DNA from 2 places in the Stenotrophomonas acidaminiphila genome. Region 1 is predicted to be linked to the other one. Evidence: riboswitches for the same ligand, from Rfam matches in the RefSeq annotation. Region 1 holds a riboswitch; the other holds the start of a gene.
The links. A riboswitch is a leader RNA that binds a small molecule or an ion and turns the genes downstream of it on or off. The one in region 1 is predicted to bind thiamine pyrophosphate.
Positions count from the first base shown of each region.

Region 2: linked by a shared signal. The riboswitch ahead of thiC (phosphomethylpyrimidine synthase ThiC) and the one ahead of F0P95_RS00805 (TonB-dependent siderophore receptor) in region 1 are both predicted to bind thiamine pyrophosphate.

Region 1 is NZ_CP043567.1:128,807-133,524, forward strand. Features, by position in the region: gene F0P95_RS00800 (hypothetical protein) at 15-302, shown strand; TPP riboswitch at 1,000-1,096, shown strand; gene F0P95_RS00805 (TonB-dependent siderophore receptor) at 1,167-3,335, shown strand; gene pnuC (nicotinamide riboside transporter PnuC) at 3,332-3,922, shown strand; gene F0P95_RS00815 (hypothetical protein) at 4,193-4,718, shown strand, end outside.
Region 2 is NZ_CP043567.1:3,687,889-3,692,606, forward strand. Features, by position in the region: gene F0P95_RS16795 (winged helix-turn-helix domain-containing protein) at 1-1,062, opposite strand, end outside; gene thiC (phosphomethylpyrimidine synthase ThiC) at 1,573-3,450, opposite strand; TPP riboswitch at 3,553-3,654, opposite strand; gene F0P95_RS16805 (BCCT family transporter) at 3,900-4,718, shown strand, end outside.

The DNA.
Region 1 (4,718 bases):
AGGCGTTAGCTGTTATGAGCAACAATTCAGCGTCTTATCCAACAATCAGTACCCAATGGGCCGGGATGCATGGGGAGGGAATGCAGCTTGAGCTCTCTTGTGATATCTCCGGGGAAAAACATTACTTCGCGAGCTTTGTAGCTGATCCGGCGGATGAGTCACTGGCACTGGAGCTGACAGTATGTGGCCGTCCTGTTCGTATAGCCGTTGCGCAGCTAGAGTCCTTGATAGCCGCGGCTAAGAAAGACGTACATTCAGAGGCCTGGTATGACAAGCAGTTGCCTTCCGGCAATAACAGCTAACAGTTCATTCAAGCCGAACCCGCTCCGGGGCTCGGTCTAATTCCAGAGTTAGGCCGCATGGACAGCTCCGATCGCATATCGCTCAATGATCTCTCGGATGTCCACAAGGTCGTATCGGCCATGCGTTCACGGTCAATTCTTGTCGCAGCTGTGGGCGGAGTCATCTTTAGTGCTTTCGTAGTCGCGGCATGGCTTTGGCTGCATCCTAGCGAGGTTTCTTCGGCTATTTTTCTAGCAGCCGTCACCTACCTTCTGTTCGGCCTGCCACTATTGGTGCATTCGGTTCGGCACTGGCGCAGGGTCTATCAGCGCATTGCGGATGTTGAGCTACGAGTCCAAGCAGGTGAGGTCCTGTACGGGTCGCAAGTGCAGCTCCCCTAGCATGTGAACTAACTGTTCATTGAAGGCGAACTCGCTTCGCGAGTCGGCTTGATTCCAAAGTTGAACGTCCACAACGGGCCGATCTCCGCCAGTAGTCAGCTCCTCAGTCCGCGAGCGCTCTTACCGCATCCAACCACTGGCGGCGCCCAATCCTGTTGGCAGGGCCATCCGGCGCCTTGGCTGCATGCACGGGGCTTTGGCGGGAAGGCCCCATGCAGGGCCACAGCCTCGCTTCCACGAAATGCCAGGCCCCCAGCCCGGCGAGGCCCGCTCCACCCACCCATGGGCCAAACCGCGGCATTTGTGGTCAAATACCGGCCTGAAGCGGGGGTGCCTGGGCTTGTCCAGGCTGAGAGAGTCCCTTGGAACCTGATCCGGTTTGCACCGGCGTAGGGAGCTTTGAGCAGCAGGCACACCGCCTTCGTGGCCGGTCGCGCGTGCGCGCCTTCGCTTCGTCTCCCCCTACGGCTGATGACGAAACGAATGAACCGCTGCCATACCCTTTCGCTGTTGACCGCCGCGCTGGCCGCGGCCCTGCCGCTGCACGCCCGTGCCCTGGACACCGCCGCCGACCGCTCGCCCACCGAGCTCGATGCCGTGCGCGTGCAGGCCAAGCAGCCCGGCGCCAGGGACACCCAGTCCAACAGCTTCGGCAGTGGCGACTGGAAGAACATCCCGGCCTCGATCAGCGTGCTGGACCGCGGGCTGCTCGACCGCCGCGTGGTGCGTACGTTGTCCGAACTGGCCGACAACGATGCCTCGCTGGGCGACAGCTATGCCCCGGTGGGCTACTACCAGAACATCGCCATCCGCGGCTTCGCGCTGGACACCGCCACCGGCTACCGCTTCAACGGCCTGAGCATCGCCGGCGAACAGCGGCTGGCGCTGGAGAACGTGCAGCAGGTTGAAATCCTCAAGGGCGAGGCCGGGCTGGCCGCCGGCGTGATCGCCCCGGGCGGCGTCATCAACTACGTGGGCAAGCGCCCGGCCGAGGTACGCAATGTCACCCTGGGCACCGACGCCGAAGGCTCGCGCTACGCCGCGGTGGACGTGGGCCACTGGCTGACGCCGCGCATCGGCGTGCGCTTCAATGCCGCCTGGGACGACAACCACTCCTACATCGACCATGCCGACGGCCGCCGCAACTTCTACGCGCTGGCCACCGACTGGCTGATCGGCGAGCGCGCCAAGCTCGAGGTGGACGCCAACTACCAGACCAGCGCGCAGCGCTCGGCCTCGGGCTACCAGCTGCTGGGCGCCAGCATGCTGCCGCAGCACGTGGACCGCACGCAGATGCTGGGCTACCAGCGCTGGCAGCAGCCGGTGGGCATCGACAGCACCAACCTCAGCGCACTGCACACCTACGACTTCAGCCCCGCATGGCAGTCGCGCGTGTCCGCCAGCCACAGCCGCTCGGTGATCGACGACAACGTCGCCTTCGCCTACGGCTGTTACTACGCCGAAGCCTGCTGGGACGGCAGCGTGCCGGGCAATTACTTCGCGCCCAACGGCGACTACGACATCTACGACTACCGCAGCCCCGACGACACCCGCCGCAACCAGCAGCTGCGCGCCGAACTGCGCGGCCGCTTCGCCACCGGCGCCGTCGGGCACCAGCTGGTGCTCGGCACCGACTACTTCCGCCGCTCGGTGGACAAGCGCCGCAACGTCAACGAATACGTCGGCACCGGCAACATCCACGACGACGCGGTGCCGCAGTTCGACCCCTCGCCGCTGCAGCCGGGCCCCTCGGTGCGGCGCGTGGACAGCCGCCAGAAGGCGCTGTTCGTGCTGGACCGCATGCAGCTGGCCGACGACTGGCAGTGGCTGGCCGGCGGCCGCTTCGTGCGCCTGGACGAGCGCGCCTGGGACAAGCGCGGCAACCCCGAGCGCGACAGCCGCGTCTCGCGCTTCCTGCCGCAGACCGCGCTGATCTGGAGCGCCAACGCGCAGCTCAACCTGTACGCCAGCTACGTACGCGGCATTGCCCTGGGCCAGGAGGCACCGTTCTGGACCAGCAACGAAGGCAGCTTCCTGCCGTCGGTGCTGTCGCGCCAGCTGGAAGTGGGCGCCAAGTACGCGCCCACCGATGCGTTGAGCCTGGGCGCGGCGCTGTTCCGCATCAGTCGGCCGTTCCAGTACGCCAAGCCGGACGCCAGCGACTACGGCTACACCTTCGTGCAGGAAGGCCAGCAGACCCACACCGGGCTGGAACTGAGCGCACGCGGGCGCATTGGCGACGCGCTGCAGCTCACCGCCAGCGCCAGCGTGCTGCGCGCGCGTGCGCGCGACACCGGCACGCCAGCCTACGAAGGCCACCCGCTGATCAACGTGCCCACCACCCGCGCCAGCGTGCATGCCGACTACGCACTGCCGTTCGTGCCCGGGCTGGGCGTCACCGGTGGCTGGCGCTACGCCTCGTCCAACGTCGCCACCGCCGACGGCCGCGTGCGCGCGCCTGCCTACAATGTGGTCGATGCCGGCCTGCGCTTCCGGCATGAACTGCACGGCCGCGCACTGGACTGGAACCTGAGCGTGGACAACGTGTTCAACCGCTTCTACTGGCGCGACACCGGCAGCAGCTCGGGCGACTACTACCTGTTCCCGGGTGCCCCGCGCCAGGCGCGGCTGACGGTGACCCTGGCGCTATGAGCCCGGCACTTCTGGAATGGTCCGCGGTCATCGCCAGCGCCCTGGGCGTGTGGCTGATGGCACAGCGGCGCATGCTGGCCTGGCCGGTGGGGCTGGTGTCGGTGGGCCTGTACGCGCTGGTGTTCTTCCAGGCGCGGCTGTACTCGGACATGCTGCTGCAGGGCGCGTTCGCCGCGTTCCTGGCCTACGGCTGGGCCACCTGGCACCGCCAGGACAAGCCCGACGGCCGCGTCGCCATCGCCCCGCTGGCCGCACGCACCGGCGCCCTCCACCTGGCCGTGGGCGTGGCCTTCGGCCTGGCCCTGGGCGCGGCCATGCACACCTGGACCAACGCCGCCCTGCCCTGGCTGGACGCCATGCTCGCCGCGCTCAGCCTGGTGGCGCAGTGGTGGCAGGCGCGCCGCCACACCGCCACCTGGTGGCTGTGGATCATTGTGGACGTGGTCTACGTGGGCATGTACGCGGTGAAATCGCTGCACGCCACCGCGGCGCTGTACCTGGTGTTCGTGGCGCTGGCAGCCAGCGGCCTGCAGGCGTGGAAGAAGGCGGCGCGGCAGGAAGGAACGCCCGGTGCCGCGCATTCGTGAGGGGGCGGCATCGCACGATTTATCATTCCAGAATCGTAAAGAAACCCAGGCGGGCGTTACCCGCTTACGCCTTTCCAAACAACCCGTTACACGGTTTCCGTTCCGAATTGATCGACCGGGAATCGTAAAGAAACCGGTCCATACCCAAGCCGTACCGACCCGCCCGCGGCAGCCTCATGCGCAACCGCGGGCGGGGCCAGCCCTGTGCAGACCTCGACCCACCAGGGGCAATCGGGCATGGTGTGGGGCAGCTTATGCCCCAGGAATCGTATGGATACCGTTCCCGCGCCAACAGCACCCAATACGCCCACCGCAACGGTGGCACCCACGGCCCATGCGGCGATTGCCCTGCAGGAAGTCAGCTTCCCCGCGCTCAACGCGGCACTGGATGACTATCTGGCGCGAACGGGTGGCACCAAAGCCGGCCCCTGGGAACGCTGGTCGCTGATCATCGGCATCGCCGGTGCCGGGCTGGCCATGTTGCTGGGCAGTGTTCTTTCAGGGAAGGCCGGGGTTATCGCCGCCCTGTCGGGCCTCGCCGTGGAAGTCTTGGGGCTTGGCACATCCACGTGCCTGCAGATACGTCGGGATTGGCGCCAGTTCTGGGACGCTCGCCGCGAACACGCGCGGGAGATCGAGGAGGGATATACGCAGTACCAGCAACTGGTCCAGCAGTTGCGCGCATTTCCACTAGAACAGCGCCGTCGGCGTCTGCGCTACGTACGTGACCGGCGAACCACGATGCACGAGCGCCTGGGCTTGTTCACCGGTGGAATGGAACGGCTGGGGATACTGC
Region 2 (4,718 bases), 250 kb from region 1:
CCCGGTTGCCAGGTCCAGGGTACGGATGCCGGGCGCGCCATGGCGGCCGGTCATCGTGCCGAACACCAACCCGCGCCCGTCCGGCGTCCAGCTGAAGCTCAGCATCTCGGCGCCATCGCAGGCAGTGGCACGACGTGCACTGCCACCGGTAACCCCAACCACCAGCACCTCGCAGCTGCCGTCGGCATGGAACCGTGCGAATGCGACCTCACGCCCGTCCGGCGACCACGCCGGGAACCGGTCCATGGCACCGGCGGGCAGCTTCACCAGGGTCGCCGAGGTGGTGCTGCCGGTGCTCTGCACCTTGAGCGTCGAACCGCCGTCGCTTTCGTCGGCAAATGCGACCAGCGCGCCATCGGGCGACAGCGCCGGAAACGTTCCGAACCCCTGCCTGGCGGTGATCAGGCGGTAAGGACGCTGCGGACTGCCGATCACGCCGGTACCGTCGGCCGTGGCCGCATCCAGCGCGCTCTCGGTAGCCGGGCGTTGCCACAGCAGCCACGCCATCGTCAGCGAACTGCACACCAACAGCAGCCCCACCGCCAGCAGCAGCCTGCGGCGCACCCGGCGCCAGATTCCGCTGCGCGGGGGTGCCGCAGCGCTGGCGCCCTCCACAAGCGGTGCCGGCCCGGCCGCGGCAGCCGCGCTTCGGTCAGGTTCCTGCGCCTGCGCGTCGACCGCCGGTGCTGCCGGCTCCTCCCGCGGCTCCCATACCACCGGGGCACGCAGGCGATAGCCGGTCTTGGCGATCGTCTCGATGTACTCCTGCCCCTGCGGGAACGCGCCGCCGGCAGACAACGCCTTGCGCAGCTGGGTGACCGCCTGGGTCAATACGTCATTGGTCGGCAGGGTATCGGGCCACACCTGCGCGAACAGTTCGTCACGGGTGACCACATTGCCGGCGCCGCGCGCCAGCGCCAGCAGCACACCGATCGCCTTGGGCGTGAGCCGCACGCTGCGCCGTACACCGGGCGCATGTACCTCGCGCGACGGCAGGACGATCAGGCAATCGCCGATATGCAGGCGTTCAGTGTTGGAAAGAGCGCTGTCGATGGGTTCCATGCCGGTCAGGGATTGAATCGCTGGAGGGCATCGTCCTGTGCCCGCCCCCTGGTGGTATTGCCGCCAGTGAACCGCCAAATTCCGCAAATGGCGTCAACGCAATGAGCAAATGTTTCAAGGCGCGCGGATATTAGCCTATGGCGGTTACCCGTGTACCCACGCGGGACGACATCAGGCTCTCTCTCGCCGACGCAATGCACATAATCCGCTTCAGAATTCGCGCCCCCAGGGCGCGTTTTTTTTATCTTCCGTTCATCCTGCACGATGCCAGGCAAAGCAGCGGATATGGCGCAAGGCCCGGTGGATAAAGCGTGCGCGGGATCGGACGGGGCGGGGCGCACTCATCGGCATGAACGTAGATGCCCCCGCTTCAACAAGCTGAAGAAAACCTAAAGAAGCGATTCACTCCACCGTACCCGGCGTCGAACGCCGCACGTGCGCGCTGCACCTGCGGCGTTCGACGCGATGGAGCGCGCGGGACCGATGCATGCGCCGCGCGCCCACCGGCCCTCATTCGGCGCGGTACACCTGCGCGCCCTGGTCGCGGAACGCCTTCGACATTTCCTGCATCCCGGCCTCGATCGCCCGGGTGTCGTCCAGCCCATGCTCGGCCGCATAGTCGCGCACGTCCTGGGTGATTTTCATCGAGCAGAAGTGCGGGCCGCACATCGAGCAGAAATGGGCGAGCTTGTGCGCGTCCTTCGGCAGGGTCTCGTCATGGAACTCCTGCGCCTTTTCCGGATCCAGGCCGAGGTGGAACTGGTCCTGCCAGCGGAACTCGAAGCGCGCCTTGGACAGCGCGTTGTCGCGGACCTGGGCACCGGGGTGGCCCTTGGCCAGGTCGGCGGCATGCGCGGCGATCTTGTAGGCCATGATGCCGTCGCGCACGTCCTGGCGGTTCGGCAGCCCGAGGTGTTCCTTCGGCGTGACGTAGCAGAGCATCGCGGTGCCGTACCAGCCGATCATCGCCGCACCGATCGCGCTGGTGATGTGGTCGTAGCCCGGGGCGATGTCGGTGGTCAACGGCCCGAGCGTGTAGAACGGCGCCTCGCCGCACTCGCGCAGCTGCTTGTCCATGTTCTCCCTGATCAACTGCATCGGCACGTGGCCGGGGCCTTCGATCATGGTCTGCACGTCGTGCTTCCAGGCGATCCTGGTGAGTTCGCCCAGCGTTTCCAGTTCGCCGAACTGCGCCGCGTCGTTGGCATCGGCGATGCACCCGGGGCGCAGGCCATCGCCCAGCGAGAAGGCCACGTCATAGGCCTTCATGATCTCGCAGATGTCCTCGAAGTGGGTGTAGAGGAAGTTCTCCTTGTGGTGCGCCAGGCACCACTTGGCCATGATCGAACCACCGCGCGAGACGATGCCGGTGGTGCGCCTGGCGGTCAGCGGCACGTAGCGCAGCAGTACGCCGGCGTGGATCGTGAAGTAGTCCACGCCCTGCTCCGCCTGCTCGATCAGCGTGTCGCGGAAGATCTCCCAGGTCAGCGCCTCGGCGCGGCCATCGACCTTCTCCAGCGCCTGGTAGATCGGCACCGTGCCGATCGGCACCGGCGCGTTGCGGATGATCCACTCGCGGGTTTCGTGGATGTGCCTGCCGGTGGACAGGTCCATCACCGTGTCGCCGCCCCAGCGGATCGCCCACACCAGCTTCTCGACTTCCCCGGCGATGCCCGAGGACACCGCGCTGTTGCCGATGTTGGCGTTGATCTTGGTGAGGAAGTTGCGGCCGATGATCATCGGCTCGCTTTCCGGGTGGTTGATGTTGCAGGGCAGGATCGCGCGGCCGCGGGCGATTTCGTCGCGCACGAATTCGGGGGTGATGCGGGGCGGGATGGCCGCGCCGAAGTGCTCGCCCGGGTGCTGCTTCAGCAGATGCGCCTCGTGCACCGCCTCCAGCCGCTGGTTCTCGCGGATCGCGACGAACTCCATCTCCGGGGTGACGATGCCGCGACGCGCGTAGTGCATCTGGGTGACGTTGGCGCCGGCGCGCGCGCGGCGCGGCAGGCTGCGCGCGGGAAAGCGCACCGCATCGAGCGCCGGGTCGCGCTCGCGGCCACGGCCGAACGCCGAACCGAGCTGCTCCAGGCATTCGCTGTCGCCGCGCTCCTCGATCCATCCGCGGCGCAGCGCCGGCAGGCCGGCGCACAGGTCGATCCGCACGTCCGGATCGGTGTACGGGCCGGACGTGTCGTACACGGTGACCGGCGGATTGTGCTCGCCGCCGAACAGGGTGGGCGTGCGGGTCAGCACGATCTCGCGCATCGGTACCCGCAGGTCCGGGCGGGAGCCAGGCACGTGGATCCTGCGTGAGCCGGGGATCGGCTGCGTGACCGATCCGGACAGTTGCTGTGCCTGCTGCTGCAGGGCGGAAAGCGGTGCATTCATCGGGCGTCGTCCTGTTGGAGGCCCACGCGGATGCACGGGCCGGACGAAGCGAAGGCGCACTGCCGCCGGCCCATGGACGCACCTTGGGCGGGCGTCCACGCGACGGGGCATTGCGAAGCTTCCCTACGCCGGTATCAACCGGATCAGGTTCCAAGGGACTGTCTCAACCGTGGCGCCATGGCCGCGGTACCCCCGCTTCGGGCGGCATTAGAGCATGAACCGGCCAGCCGGGTGGAAAACGCGGCCGATGCGTGGCCACGCCCGTTCCGGCGCGGCGGGCCGGTGGCCACTAACGGAATCGTGACATCGCGTTCAGTAGGATGCGCCGCTGCCGCATTCATGCGGCCCCGTGCCGCCGTGCCGGCACCGCCTCTTCCGCGCCTGTTCGTGGCCGGCTCCACTGCAAGCCCTGGCTCGCTCCCCCATCCCCAGATCGGAGAAGCTCCTCCATGGTGTTTCGTGTTTCCATCGCGCTGGTCGCCGCACTGGTGCTGCTGGCCGGCCTCGCCCCCGGCCCGTTCAACGACGTGGTGCAGGCCGCGCTGGCCGAGGTCGTGCGCAGCGTCGGCTGGCTGTACCTGCTGATCGTGTTCCTGACGCTGAGCTTCCTGCTGTACCTGGCGTTCGGCCGCTTCGGCAACCTGCGCATCGGCGGCGAGGACGCCGAGCCGGATTTCTCGCGCGCCAGCTGGCTGGCGATGCTGTTCGCCACCGGCATGGGCATCGGCCTGGTGTTCTGGGGCGCGGCCGAGCCGATCTCGCATTTCGCCACGCCGCCCGAAGGGCTGGCGCCCCGGAGCGTGGACGCGGCGCGTGCGGCGATGCGCTACGCGTTCTTCCATTGGGGCCTGCACCCATGGGCGATCTACGCGCTGATCGGGCTGGCGATGGCCTGGTTCCAGTACAACCGCAACGGACGCGGCCTGGTCAGCGACATGCTGCAGCCGCTGATCGGCCGCCATCACCGCGGCGCCATCGGCCACGCGGTCAACATCGCCGCGGTCGTGGCCACCGCGATCGGCGTGGCCACCACGCTGGGTTTCGGCACCATCCAGATCGCCGCCGGCCTGCAGCGCGTGTTCGGCATCACCGCCAGCGTTACCGTGCAACTGGTCATCATCGCCATCGCCTTCGTGCTGTACATGGCCTCGACCCTGAGCGGCGTGGACCGCGGCATCAAATGGCTGTCCAACTGCAACCTGCTGCTGGCGGCGCTGCTGCTGGCCGCGGTGCTGGTGCTGGGCCCGACCGGCTTCATCTTCGACACC